Regions from separate parts of the Priestia sp. FSL W8-0001 genome, predicted to be linked through region 1. Evidence: predicted binding sites of a transcription regulator. Region 1 holds the regulator's gene; the other holds the start of a gene.
What was found. The regulator Rex, encoded in region 1, represses fermentation and respiration genes when NADH is low (regulators of the CRP and FNR family bind a similar motif). The targets are predictions, from matches to a motif close to TTGTGAAATATTTCACAA.
Positions count from the first base shown of each region.

Region 2: the regulator Rex is predicted to act here: its motif matches at 1,709-1,726, upstream of MKZ18_RS16595 (L-lactate dehydrogenase).

Region 1 covers NZ_JBBPAL010000001.1:221,880-227,392, reverse strand. The annotation lists gene groES (co-chaperone GroES) at 24-308, opposite strand; gene MKZ18_RS01320 (CPBP family intramembrane glutamic endopeptidase) at 608-1,339, shown strand; gene MKZ18_RS01315 (YdiK family protein) at 1,336-1,569, shown strand; gene tatC (twin-arginine translocase subunit TatC) at 1,598-2,359, opposite strand; gene MKZ18_RS01305 (twin-arginine translocase TatA/TatE family subunit) at 2,375-2,557, opposite strand; gene MKZ18_RS01300 (redox-sensing transcriptional repressor Rex) at 2,590-3,234, opposite strand; gene MKZ18_RS01295 (ABC-F family ATP-binding cassette domain-containing protein) at 3,510-5,450, shown strand.
Region 2 covers NZ_JBBPAL010000001.1:3,135,746-3,141,258, forward strand. The annotation lists gene MKZ18_RS16575 (sigma 54-interacting transcriptional regulator) at 1-179, opposite strand, end outside; gene MKZ18_RS16580 (DUF2627 domain-containing protein) at 325-585, shown strand; gene MKZ18_RS16585 (glycerophosphodiester phosphodiesterase) at 600-1,328, opposite strand; gene MKZ18_RS16590 (YycC family protein) at 1,430-1,573, shown strand; gene MKZ18_RS16595 (L-lactate dehydrogenase) at 1,832-2,773, shown strand; gene MKZ18_RS16600 (L-lactate permease) at 2,823-4,394, shown strand; gene MKZ18_RS16605 (DUF2798 domain-containing protein) at 4,428-4,676, opposite strand; gene spo0A (sporulation transcription factor Spo0A) at 5,075-5,513, opposite strand, start outside.

The DNA.
Region 1 (5,513 bases):
TTGTTAAAAGTCGTTATGAATAATTAGCCGATTACAGCTAAAATGTCGCTTTCGCGTAAAAGTAAGTATTCAGTACCTTCGTATTTCACTTCAGTACCAGCATATTTTGAGAAGATAATACGATCGCCTGCAGCTACCTCTAATGCTACACGCTCACCGCTTTCTAATACTCGACCTGTACCAACAGCAACAACTTTACCCTCTTGTGGTTTCTCTTTAGCGCTGTCTGGTAATACGATACCGCTTGCTGTTTTTTCCTCAGATTTTACAAGTTCAATCACTACGCGATCACCTAATGGCTTTAACAAGTGAAACAACCTCCTCAAATAATATGTTTTTACATTTTATTAGCACTCAACCTCACCGAGTGCTAACACATTTATTATATTAAAACAAAGTAGCTTTTTTTTGCAAGTATTAAACACAAAAAAATTTAAAAAATCCTTTTTCAACTCATACTACTCATACCTACATAAAAAGAAGGCATTCTTTTATCTCTCATATAATATGTATGTTACAATACGAACAAGAAGAAACATATCAAAAAGCTTCCCTACATGTTCTTCGACAATGATACATAAAAAACCTTTTAAAGGAGTATGGAAGATTGGAAAAGCGCTATGGTTATATCGTACTGACTTATATCATCATGCAGTTTTCTAGCATTTTAGGCATTCCGTTATTATTATCCCTCGGACTGTTTAATGACGAACCCGTTGGAGTAGCTAAACAGCTTGCGATGACTTATTGGACAATTATCAGCTTTAGCTTGGCTTTAGTAATTGTACTTTTGTTGTTAAAGCGTGAAATGTCAATGAGACATGAACATGCTGGCTTACCAACAGCTATATTCTGGTCAATCTTTGGCATCTTTTTAGCAATGGCTTCTCAATCTGTGGCTGCCATGATTGAAATGAACTTATTGGGTATTGAACCTGGTTCTGAAAATACGGAAATGATCTTGAATTTAGTGAAAGTTACGCCTTTATTAATTGTTGTCACATCCGTTATTGGACCAATTTTAGAAGAAATTATCTTCCGAAAAATCATCTTTGGTTCTCTATATCGTAAATATAATTTCTTTATTTCAGCCTTTATTAGTTCACTTATATTTGCAGCAGTCCACTGGGATTTCGAACATTTATTAGTTTACACGGCTATGGGATTTGTATTCGCGTTTTTATATGCAAGAACGAAGCTGATTATTGTTCCAATTATAGCTCATGTCTTGATGAACACGATTGTTGTGTTAGTTCAAACGATTTTTGCGGATGAAATTATTGAAATTCAAAAACAGGCTGAACAGCTACAATTTATTATTAAAGGACTTGGTTTATGAATAATATCCCTCTAACCAGAGGATTTATCTACTTAATTATGGGAATCCTCTTTACGTATTTAGCTATTTTAAGCGTCGATACGACCGTATGGACCTTACCAACTATCTTGTTTACCTTAGTCGCTGCTTTTGATTTTCGCTTTGCGATTCGAACCTTTTCATTGCACCGCAAGATTAAAAAGCTTCAGGAGCAATATAAAAAGTCAAATAGCAACGATTCTCAGAAATAAAAAGGCCCCTTACAGGGGCTTTTTTTTGTTATTCAGAAGAAATTCCAACGGCTTCTTCATATTGTTGTCTATGTTTCAGCATTTTACGATAGGAAATGCGAGAAATAATAATGCTAATTTCATAAAGGATGAATAAAGGAATTGTAACCATTAGGTGTGATAACAATTCTGGAGGTGTAATAAAAGCCGCTATGACTAATAACACAAAATAAGCGTACTTCCGGATACTGCTTAAGAACTGTGGCGTCACAATACCTAGTCTTGTTAAAAACATAATGACAACGGGTAATTGAAACAATAGACCAAATGGTAGCGTAAGCTGAAATAAAAATGAAAAATATTCATTGATACCAATAACTTGGTTAACATCTAGCTTATCCGCTATTCGAATCATAAACTCTACTACAAAAGGAAAGAGAACAAAGTAAGCAAACGAAATACCAGTAAGAAATAGGATAATTGAAATTGGAATGTATCCAAGAGTTACTTTTCGCTCTTTATCATACAAGCCTGGACTTATAAATGCCCATAATTGATAGAGAGCAATAGGAGCAGAAACAACACATCCAATTACAAACGCAAACTGCATATAAATCTTAACCGGATCGGTCAATTTAAATGCGTTCATTGTTAGCGAGCTTGCCTCGTCTGCTGATTGTAGATAAATAATAACGCGATCCGCTAAGAAAAAACCGCCAATTGTAGCAATAAAAAAGAAAAAGACGACGATTAAAATCCTTTTTCGCAGTTCACCAATGTGATCATATACAGACATTTCTTGTTCGTTCATATGTCAATCATTCCTCTATTGATTTCGTTCTTTCTTCTTGCCCTCGTCTTCGTTATCTTCCATTATTCCTTTAGTGGCACTTTTAAACTCCCTTAACGTGTGGCCTACAGCTCGACCAAGCTCGGGAAGCTTCTTTGGTCCAAAAACTAAAAGTGCAAAAATTACAATTAAAATCACACTACCTGCACCTAATCCCATGGTTTCCCCTCCTTTATTACATATATATTCTATTATATATTATTTTCAGGGTAATTTTTCAAAAAGTAAACCAGCGACTGAAGCTCTACGGCTAAATCAATGTGATGCAGACGAATAGAGCTTGGCACATTTAAACGGGCAGGGGTGAAATTTAAAATACCTTTGATTCCGCATTTGACTAAGCGGTCCGTAATTTGCTGTGCCACTGTAGCTGGAACCGTTAGGATCGCAACAGAAATATCTTCTGTCATATGTTCTTCAAGCTTATCTAAATGATAAACGGGTACGTCTCCAACGTGAGTGCCCACCTTTTCTTCAATAACATCAAAAGCAAATTCAATTTTTGTATTGTTATTCTTAATGAAATTGTAGTTTAAAAAAGCTGTTCCAAGATTACCAACACCAATCAGAGCAACTCTGGTTACTTCATCTTGATCTAATGTTTTGCGAAAAAAACTTAGTAAATAATTGACGTTATAGCCATATCCCTTTTTACCCAAGGCTCCAAAATAGGAAAAATCGCGACGAATTGTAGCGGAGTCTACTTTCACCGCTTCGCTTAATTCTGCTGACGATACACGTTGCTTACCAGAAGCATGTAGATTTTTAATAAAACGATAGTATAGCGGCAACCGCTTTGCTGTAGCTTGTGGTATTTTTAAGTTTTCTGTATTCATCTTGTGCCCCCTTAATTACGATAGATATAATGGCTATCGTTCAGATCTCCGCTTAACTTAGCAAGATTCTCTTTTTAAATTAGATAGCGCTTCCATTAAGTGAACCTTCTATTCACTCATGAACAGTAGTCTATAGTTTATTTTAACACAGTCTATGTGGTAATAATGAATTCTACACATAATTTTGTGGAAATGCTTATGACATGCACCTATTCATACTTCTGTCTTAAAAATATGTTAAAATACACTATGTCGAAATGAGTAGAGGTGAAACGATGATTATTCTACAGTTAAACGGAATTACGAAATATTACGGGGCAGACCCGATTTTATCAAATATAAAACTTGAAGTTCAATCTAAAGACCGCATTGCACTAGTTGGTCGAAACGGAGCGGGAAAATCAACGCTTCTAAAAATTATTTCTGGTGAACTTTCCTACGACAGTGGAGAGATTATGAAGCCAAAAGAAACAACGATTGACTACATGGGACAGGATACAGTGTTAGAATCCACTTTATCTATTTGGGACGAAATGTTAACCGTCTTCAAGCCATTGCAAAAAATGGAGAAAGAACTAAGAAAGCTTGAAGAAAAAATGGGAGACCCTTCTTATCAGCAGGATTCCAACAACTATGAAAAGCTTTTAAAGGAATACGATCAGCTTCAAATTTCCTTTAAAGATCTAGGCGGATACCAATACGAAGCTGACATTCGTTCAATCCTGCACGGGTTTCGCTTTTCAAACTTTGATTACTCCACCCCTATTTCTACACTAAGCGGTGGGCAAAAAACACGACTGGCTCTAGCTAAGCTGTTATTAACTAAACCTGATTTGCTAATTTTAGATGAGCCTACCAACCATCTTGACATTGAAACATTGGCTTGGTTAGAGCAATTTTTACAAAATTACGATGGCGCTATCCTAATTGTCTCCCATGATCGCTACTTCCTTGATAAAGTGGTTACACAAGTCTATGAAGTAAGTCAAAAAACCACCTATAAATATCCTGGTAACTACTCAAATTATTTAACACAAAAAGCCGAACGCTATGAGCGTGAGATGAAGCAATTTGAAAAACAGCAGGATGAAGTAGCAAAGCTTAATGATTTCATTCAAAAAAATATTGCTAGGGCTTCAACAACAAAGCGAGCTCAAAGCAGACGTAAACAGTTAGAACGCATGGAGCTAATGGATCGGCCAAACGATGGTGAAAAAGGTGCAAGCTTTTCCTTTGATATTGAACGGCAAAGCGGAAATGAAGTATTAAAAGTTGACAACCTTTCCATTGGATATGAAGAAAATCAGTTTATTGTAAAAAACATTAACCTTCGTGCTACTCGTCAAGATAGCATTGCCCTAGTAGGTCCAAACGGGATTGGTAAATCTACTCTGTTAAAAGGCTTAATGAATAAACTTCCTTTTGTTTCAGGAGAAATCCAATTCGGTTCTAATGTAGCAGTAGGCTATTATGATCAAGAACAGGCAAACTTGACGTCTAACAAAGCCGTACTCAATGAATTATGGGACGACTACCCTACTACTACTGAAAAAGAAATTCGAACTGTGCTCGGTAATTTTTTATTTTCAGGCGACGATGTCTTAAAGGTTGTTTCCACACTAAGCGGTGGAGAAAAAGCAAGACTCGCTTTAGCAAAACTGATGATGCAAAAAGCAAACTTTTTAATTCTAGATGAGCCTACTAACCACCTTGATCTAGATAGTAAACAAGTATTGGAGAATGCATTAATCTCTTATCCAGGTACACTTTTATTTGTTTCCCATGACCGTTACTTTATCAACAGAGTTACCAACAAGGTTATCGAATTGTCTCCAGAGGGAACAACAGAGTTTTTAGGGGACTATGACTACTACGTTGAGAAAAAAGCAGAAATGGAAGAAAGAAAAGAGCTTGAAGCAGCAAATATGGCTCAGGAACTATCTGTAGGGAAAAGTGACAAAGCGTCATATATACAAGATAAGGAACAAAAAAAGCTTCTAAGGCAGCGAAAAAGAAGAATTGAAGAGATTGAAGAACGAATTGCTGAAGTGGAAGCAAAATTAGAGCAAAATGAAGAGCTTTTATGCGACCCAGTAATTTACCAAGATCATGAAAAATCTCAGCTTTTAAACAATGAGAACCAAACTTTTCAACAAGAGTTATCCACATTAATGGAAGAGTGGGAAGAACTTCAGCTAAGTATTGAGGAAAGCTAACAGTTTATACACAAAAGAAGCCCATACACCTTTTGGTGATGGGCTTTAATATATGCATTATCC
Region 2 (5,513 bases), 2.9 Mb from region 1:
TGAAGAAAAGATGACCAGCTTGTGGACACTTTTATCCCTAATTGCTCTGCATACTTCATCGCTGGCGCCTCAGAGTTAACATCTACTACTCCAGCTACCTTTACGCCTTCCGCTTCTTCAATCATCTTTAATACGGCCAACCCACCCGTGTTAGCACCAATAATCAACACAGTTTGCATATTTTTTCACCTTTTTCATTTAAAATGGAAAAATACTCTGCAACTTCTTGCACCACTTTATCATATAAAACTTTAAACAGTCTTGACAATTTTTTTTGCTGTTTTATCATTTAAGTAAGACAAACCAGGAAAGGATTTCCTAACTATGATGAGGATTATTGCATTGCTCATTTTATTAATTCCCGGAGTTTTAGCAGGTTATGGCATTAAATTAATGAGAGATATGGTGTTTGGCATTTTACAGCCGCCTTTTTCATCCTTAATGCTTCAGTTCACTGTAGGGTTGCTATTTTTTGTAATTGGTTTAGGATTTGTAGCAGGTTTTATTCTTCATCGAGATCGAAAGCGTCAAAAGGTTCAACCTCGCTTTCAGCAAAAAAAAGAAGCATCTCTATCAAAAAAATAGAGATGCTTCTTTTTTTACATACGTTTATTAGCAAATTCGTTAACCATCTTCTCAGGATAATCAGTGATGATGGATTCACAGCCATATCCGTATAGCTGTTTCGCTAGCTTCACATCATTCACCGTATATGGACGCACAGGGATACGATAGTCTTTGGAAGCAGCTACGTTTACTTGATTAACCGTACGATAATTTGGATGAAGTGCTCTAGCACCAAGGTGTTGAGCATAAATCCAAGGCTCAAACATTGGGTATGAGTATAAAATAGCGGTTTCAATGGTTGAATCAAAAGATGTTACTCTCGCTAAGCTATTATGATTGAATGAAGATATAATGATACGGTCTTTCATTTTATAATAGTAAATAAGGTCCAGTACTTTCATTTCTAAATAAGGATAGTCAAACAAGTTGTTTTTCAATTCAATATTAACAGAAAACTGTTGATTAGAAGCCCAAGCTAGTACTTCTTTTAACGTAGGTATTTGACACGCGCCGTATTTCTTTTTAAATTTATAGCTCGCATCAAGGCTTCTTAATTCTTTATAATTAAAGTCCCTTATATACCCTTTACCATTTGTTGTACGATCAACTTTTTCATCATGAATAACCATGAGCTCATCGTCTTTGGACATATGAACATCAAGCTCAATTCCATCTGCTCCTACTCTGATTGCTTCTTCAAACGAAATCATTGTATTTTCAGGAAACGTCCCTGCTGCTCCTCTGTGACCCATAATACGCATACTTGCTCAATCCCTTCATTATGACTTATGATTAACAAGGTAGTTGCAATTTATCATAATGCTTACACATATATTTTACAAGAGAATAGGAGTTGATATGTATGAGACCATTACAAATCTCACCTGATACGGCTGTCAAACTAGCTGAAAAACTAAACGTTCCTTTAGAACAACTTATGCACATGCCCCAGCATATCCTATTGCAAAAGCTTGCTCAGCTGGATAAAGAAGACGACAAGAGCTAATGATAGATCACTGGTATTATGGAGCGATCCAAGATAAGAAAGGCCTTTTAAGAAGGTCTTTTTTTTATTTAATTAACTTTTAACAAAAATGATATTTTATTATTGCAAAATGAAAAAGTAAGTGTTATTATCTAATTGTGAAATACTTCACAATATCTAATTCGCCGAAATGATTACAAAAAATTAAAGATGATTTGTTTTTTATTTATCTAACTATGTGAAATATTTCACATACTATTTGCTTGAGGAGGCATTCTTATGGAAATGACATTAGGAAACAAAGTTGTGTTAGTAGGTACAGGTGCAGTTGGAGCAAGCTATGCCTATTCATTAATGAACCAAGGTATTTGCGATGAGTTAGTGTTAGTTGACTTAAACGAAGAAAAAGCACGCGGTGATGTAATGGATTTAGCTCACGGTATCGTATATGCTCCAAGCTCTATGCGCATTTCTTTTGGAACGTACGATGATTGCAAAGATGCTGCTATTGTCGTAATTTGTGCAGGAGCAGCTCAAAAGCCAGGAGAAACAAGACTTGACCTTGTTCATAAAAATGTCAAAATCTTTGAACACATCGTGAATGGAGTCATGTCCTCTGGATTTAATGGTATTTTTTTAGTAGCGACAAACCCAGTTGATATCCTTACTTATGCCACATGGAAATTTTCAGGACTTCCAAAGGAACGCGTGATTGGTTCAGGCACCATCCTTGACTCAGCTCGTTTCCGTCATCTCCTCAGTGAAGAGCTTGGCGCAGCTCCAACGAGCGTCCACGGTTATATCATTGGAGAACACGGAGATTCTCAGCTTGCCGTTTGGAGTGGCGCTAACATTTCTGGAACACCAATCGCAGATCAGCTATCATCAGAACGAAAAGAAGAAATTGCTGTTCAAGTACGAAATGCGGCTTATGAAATTATCAAATCAAAAGGTGCTACTTATTATGGTATCGCAATGGGATTAGCTAGAATTACGAGAGTCATCTTGAGAAATGAGCAGGTTGTCCTTCCAGTAGGAGCCTATCTAGACGGAGAATATGGTGAACATGATATTTATGTAGGTGTTCCAAGTATCATTCACCGTGGAGGTGTAAAGAAAGTCTTAGAACTTCCGTTAGATAAGTCCGAACATGAAAAATTCTCAAAATCTATTCAAACGTTAAAAGAAATTCAGCAGCCATTTTTCTCTTTACCAAACTAAGCAGGAAGCGAGAAAGTTCGCTTTCTCGCTTTCTAAAGGAGCCATTCATATGCTTGTTGATACGTATAATCCATTTCAAAACCTTACGCTTTCAGCACTTATTGCAGCTATTCCCATTATCTCATTTTTAATATGTTTGACCCTTTTTAAAATGAAAGGAATTTATGCAGCACTGTTAAATTTGGGTATTACGCTCTTTCTTGTTATTTACTTTTTTGACCTTTCACCTACGCATGCATTCGGCAGCGTTATTCAAGGGTTCGTTCAAGGTATCTGGCCTATTGGCTATATTATTATTATGGCTGTGTGGCTTTATAAAATTGCCGTTGAAACCGGAAAATTTGATGTTTTAAGAGGTAGTATTATTAACATTTCCAGTGATCAGCGACTTCAGCTATTGCTCATCGGCTTTTGCTTTAATGCCTTTTTAGAAGGAGCTGCAGGCTTTGGTGTGCCAATTGCAATTTGCGCCGTACTACTTGTTTCACTCGGTTTTAAGCCACTTCAAGCAGCTATGCTTTGCCTAATCGCGAACGGAGCATCTGGTGCATTTGGCGCCATTGGGATTCCAGTAGCGATTGTTGATACTTTTCAGTTAGAGAACGTAAGCGCCATGGATGTATCGGTGCAAACAGCTTTAACTCTCCCTTTCATTAACTTTACGATTCCTTTTTTACTTATCTTTTTAATTGATGGATGGCGAGGAGTTAAAGAAACGCTCCCTGCTATTTTGGTCACATCTTTTGTTTATACTAGTGCACAAGCCACTATGACCATCCTAATTGGGCCAGAGCTTGCTGATATTATTCCTGCGCTTTTAGCAATGGGAGCACTTGCTCTTTTCTTACGTAAATGGCAGCCAAAGCGTATTTTCTTGCTAAATGGACAAGCCCCTACTGTGAGAAAATATCCAGTAAAAGAAGTTATTCTTTCTTGGTCACCTTTTTATTTGTTAACAGGATTTGTACTAATCTGGAGCCTTCCTGTTTTCAAATCTCTTTTCCAACCAGGAAACCTGTTATCACCTTTTGTTTTCACTTTTAATGCTCCTGGAACACCTATTGTACTTTCAATTGATTTCATTGGAGCAACAGGAACGGCCATCCTTTTTGCTGCTATAACGACTGTTTTAACAACGAAAAACATTAACCGTTCTCGGAGCATAGCACTTCTAGGAAAGACAATCAAAGAATTTATCATTCCTATTGGGATGATCTGTGCTGTTATCAGCATCGCTAAACTAATGACATATGGTGGCTTAACAATGGCACTTGGGAATGCCGTAGCCGAAGCAGGTCAAATTTTTCCTTTGTTCTCCCCTGTTCTCGGCTGGATTGGTGTTTTTATGACGGGATCTGTTGTGAATAACAACACGCTGTTTGCTCCAATCCAAACAACGGCCGCAGCTTTAATTGGAACAAACCCTTCTATGCTAGTTGCTAGCAACACAGCTGGAGGAGTCATGGCAAAGCTCGTATCCCCGCAGTCAATTGCTATTGCAACAGCAGCAGTTGGTCAAACAGGAAAAGAAGCTGAGTTAACCAAGATGACGCTTCGCTACAGCCTCGCTTTACTTTTATTTGTTTGTATTTGGACTTTTATCTTATCCCTTCTTCAATAAAAAGATCCTCGGCTTCTCAAGCCGAGGATCTTTTTACATTTCTTTTCCACTACGATTCAGAGACTCTTCCACAAACTGAATTTTGCTCATTAGTTTATTGATTCCGATTGGAAAGAAATACGAACCAAAAAAAGCACATACAAAAGCTTCAGACCAGATTTTTAACCACGTTGACATAAATGTATCATTGTAACCAAAGTTAATGGATACCAAGGTAAATGAAACAAAACAAGAAATACTTAATGCCATACAAAATGCAAAAATAATACGCTTATATTTCATATGAATCCTCAATTTTAAATGTCACCTTCTTTTTTAACAAATAAATTAAAAGTGGGAGTGGATGTTATGTTACTTATTCAATATGTGAAAACCATAACAAGTATGCATAGCAGTTCGTTCCGCTTATTTACAAATCAACACTTTTACAAGTATATATATGGTATCATCTATATTTATTTTAATAAATTAACTATTTTCAAATCTAACCGTACAGATATTTATCATCTTTATTGTACTTAGTGCCTAAAGTTATGAATAGCTTTTGAAAAAACTAGTACAATAAAAAACATCATTCTTTGTAGGATCAGCGTCCTCGTAAAGAATGATGTTTTTTCATTTATCTAAATATATCTTACTATTCAAGGACACTAATAAGCATTCGTTTACTTCTTACCCTCTCAAGAAGCTTTATGTTCAAGGCGTAATTTATCCGCAACCATTGCAATAAACTCCGAATTTGTAGGCTTTGCTTTCGTCATGCTGACAGTATAGCCAAATAAAGACGAAATTGAATCAATGTTTCCTCTGCTCCAGGCTACTTCGATTGCGTGGCGAATGGCACGTTCCACACGACTTGCTGTGGTATTATATTTTTTTGCAATATCCGGATAAAGAACCTTTGTAATCGAACCAAGTAATTCAATATCTTTATAAACCATGGAGATCGCTTCACGTAAATATAAGTAACCTTTAATATGGGCAGGCACACCAATTTCATGAATAATGCTTGTAATGCTCGCATCTAAGTTTGCAGGTTTATTATCACGCTGTAAGCGCATTGCTGATGAGGATGAACGGTTTGTAAAAGATGATGCTTGACCACTTACCTGGCGAATA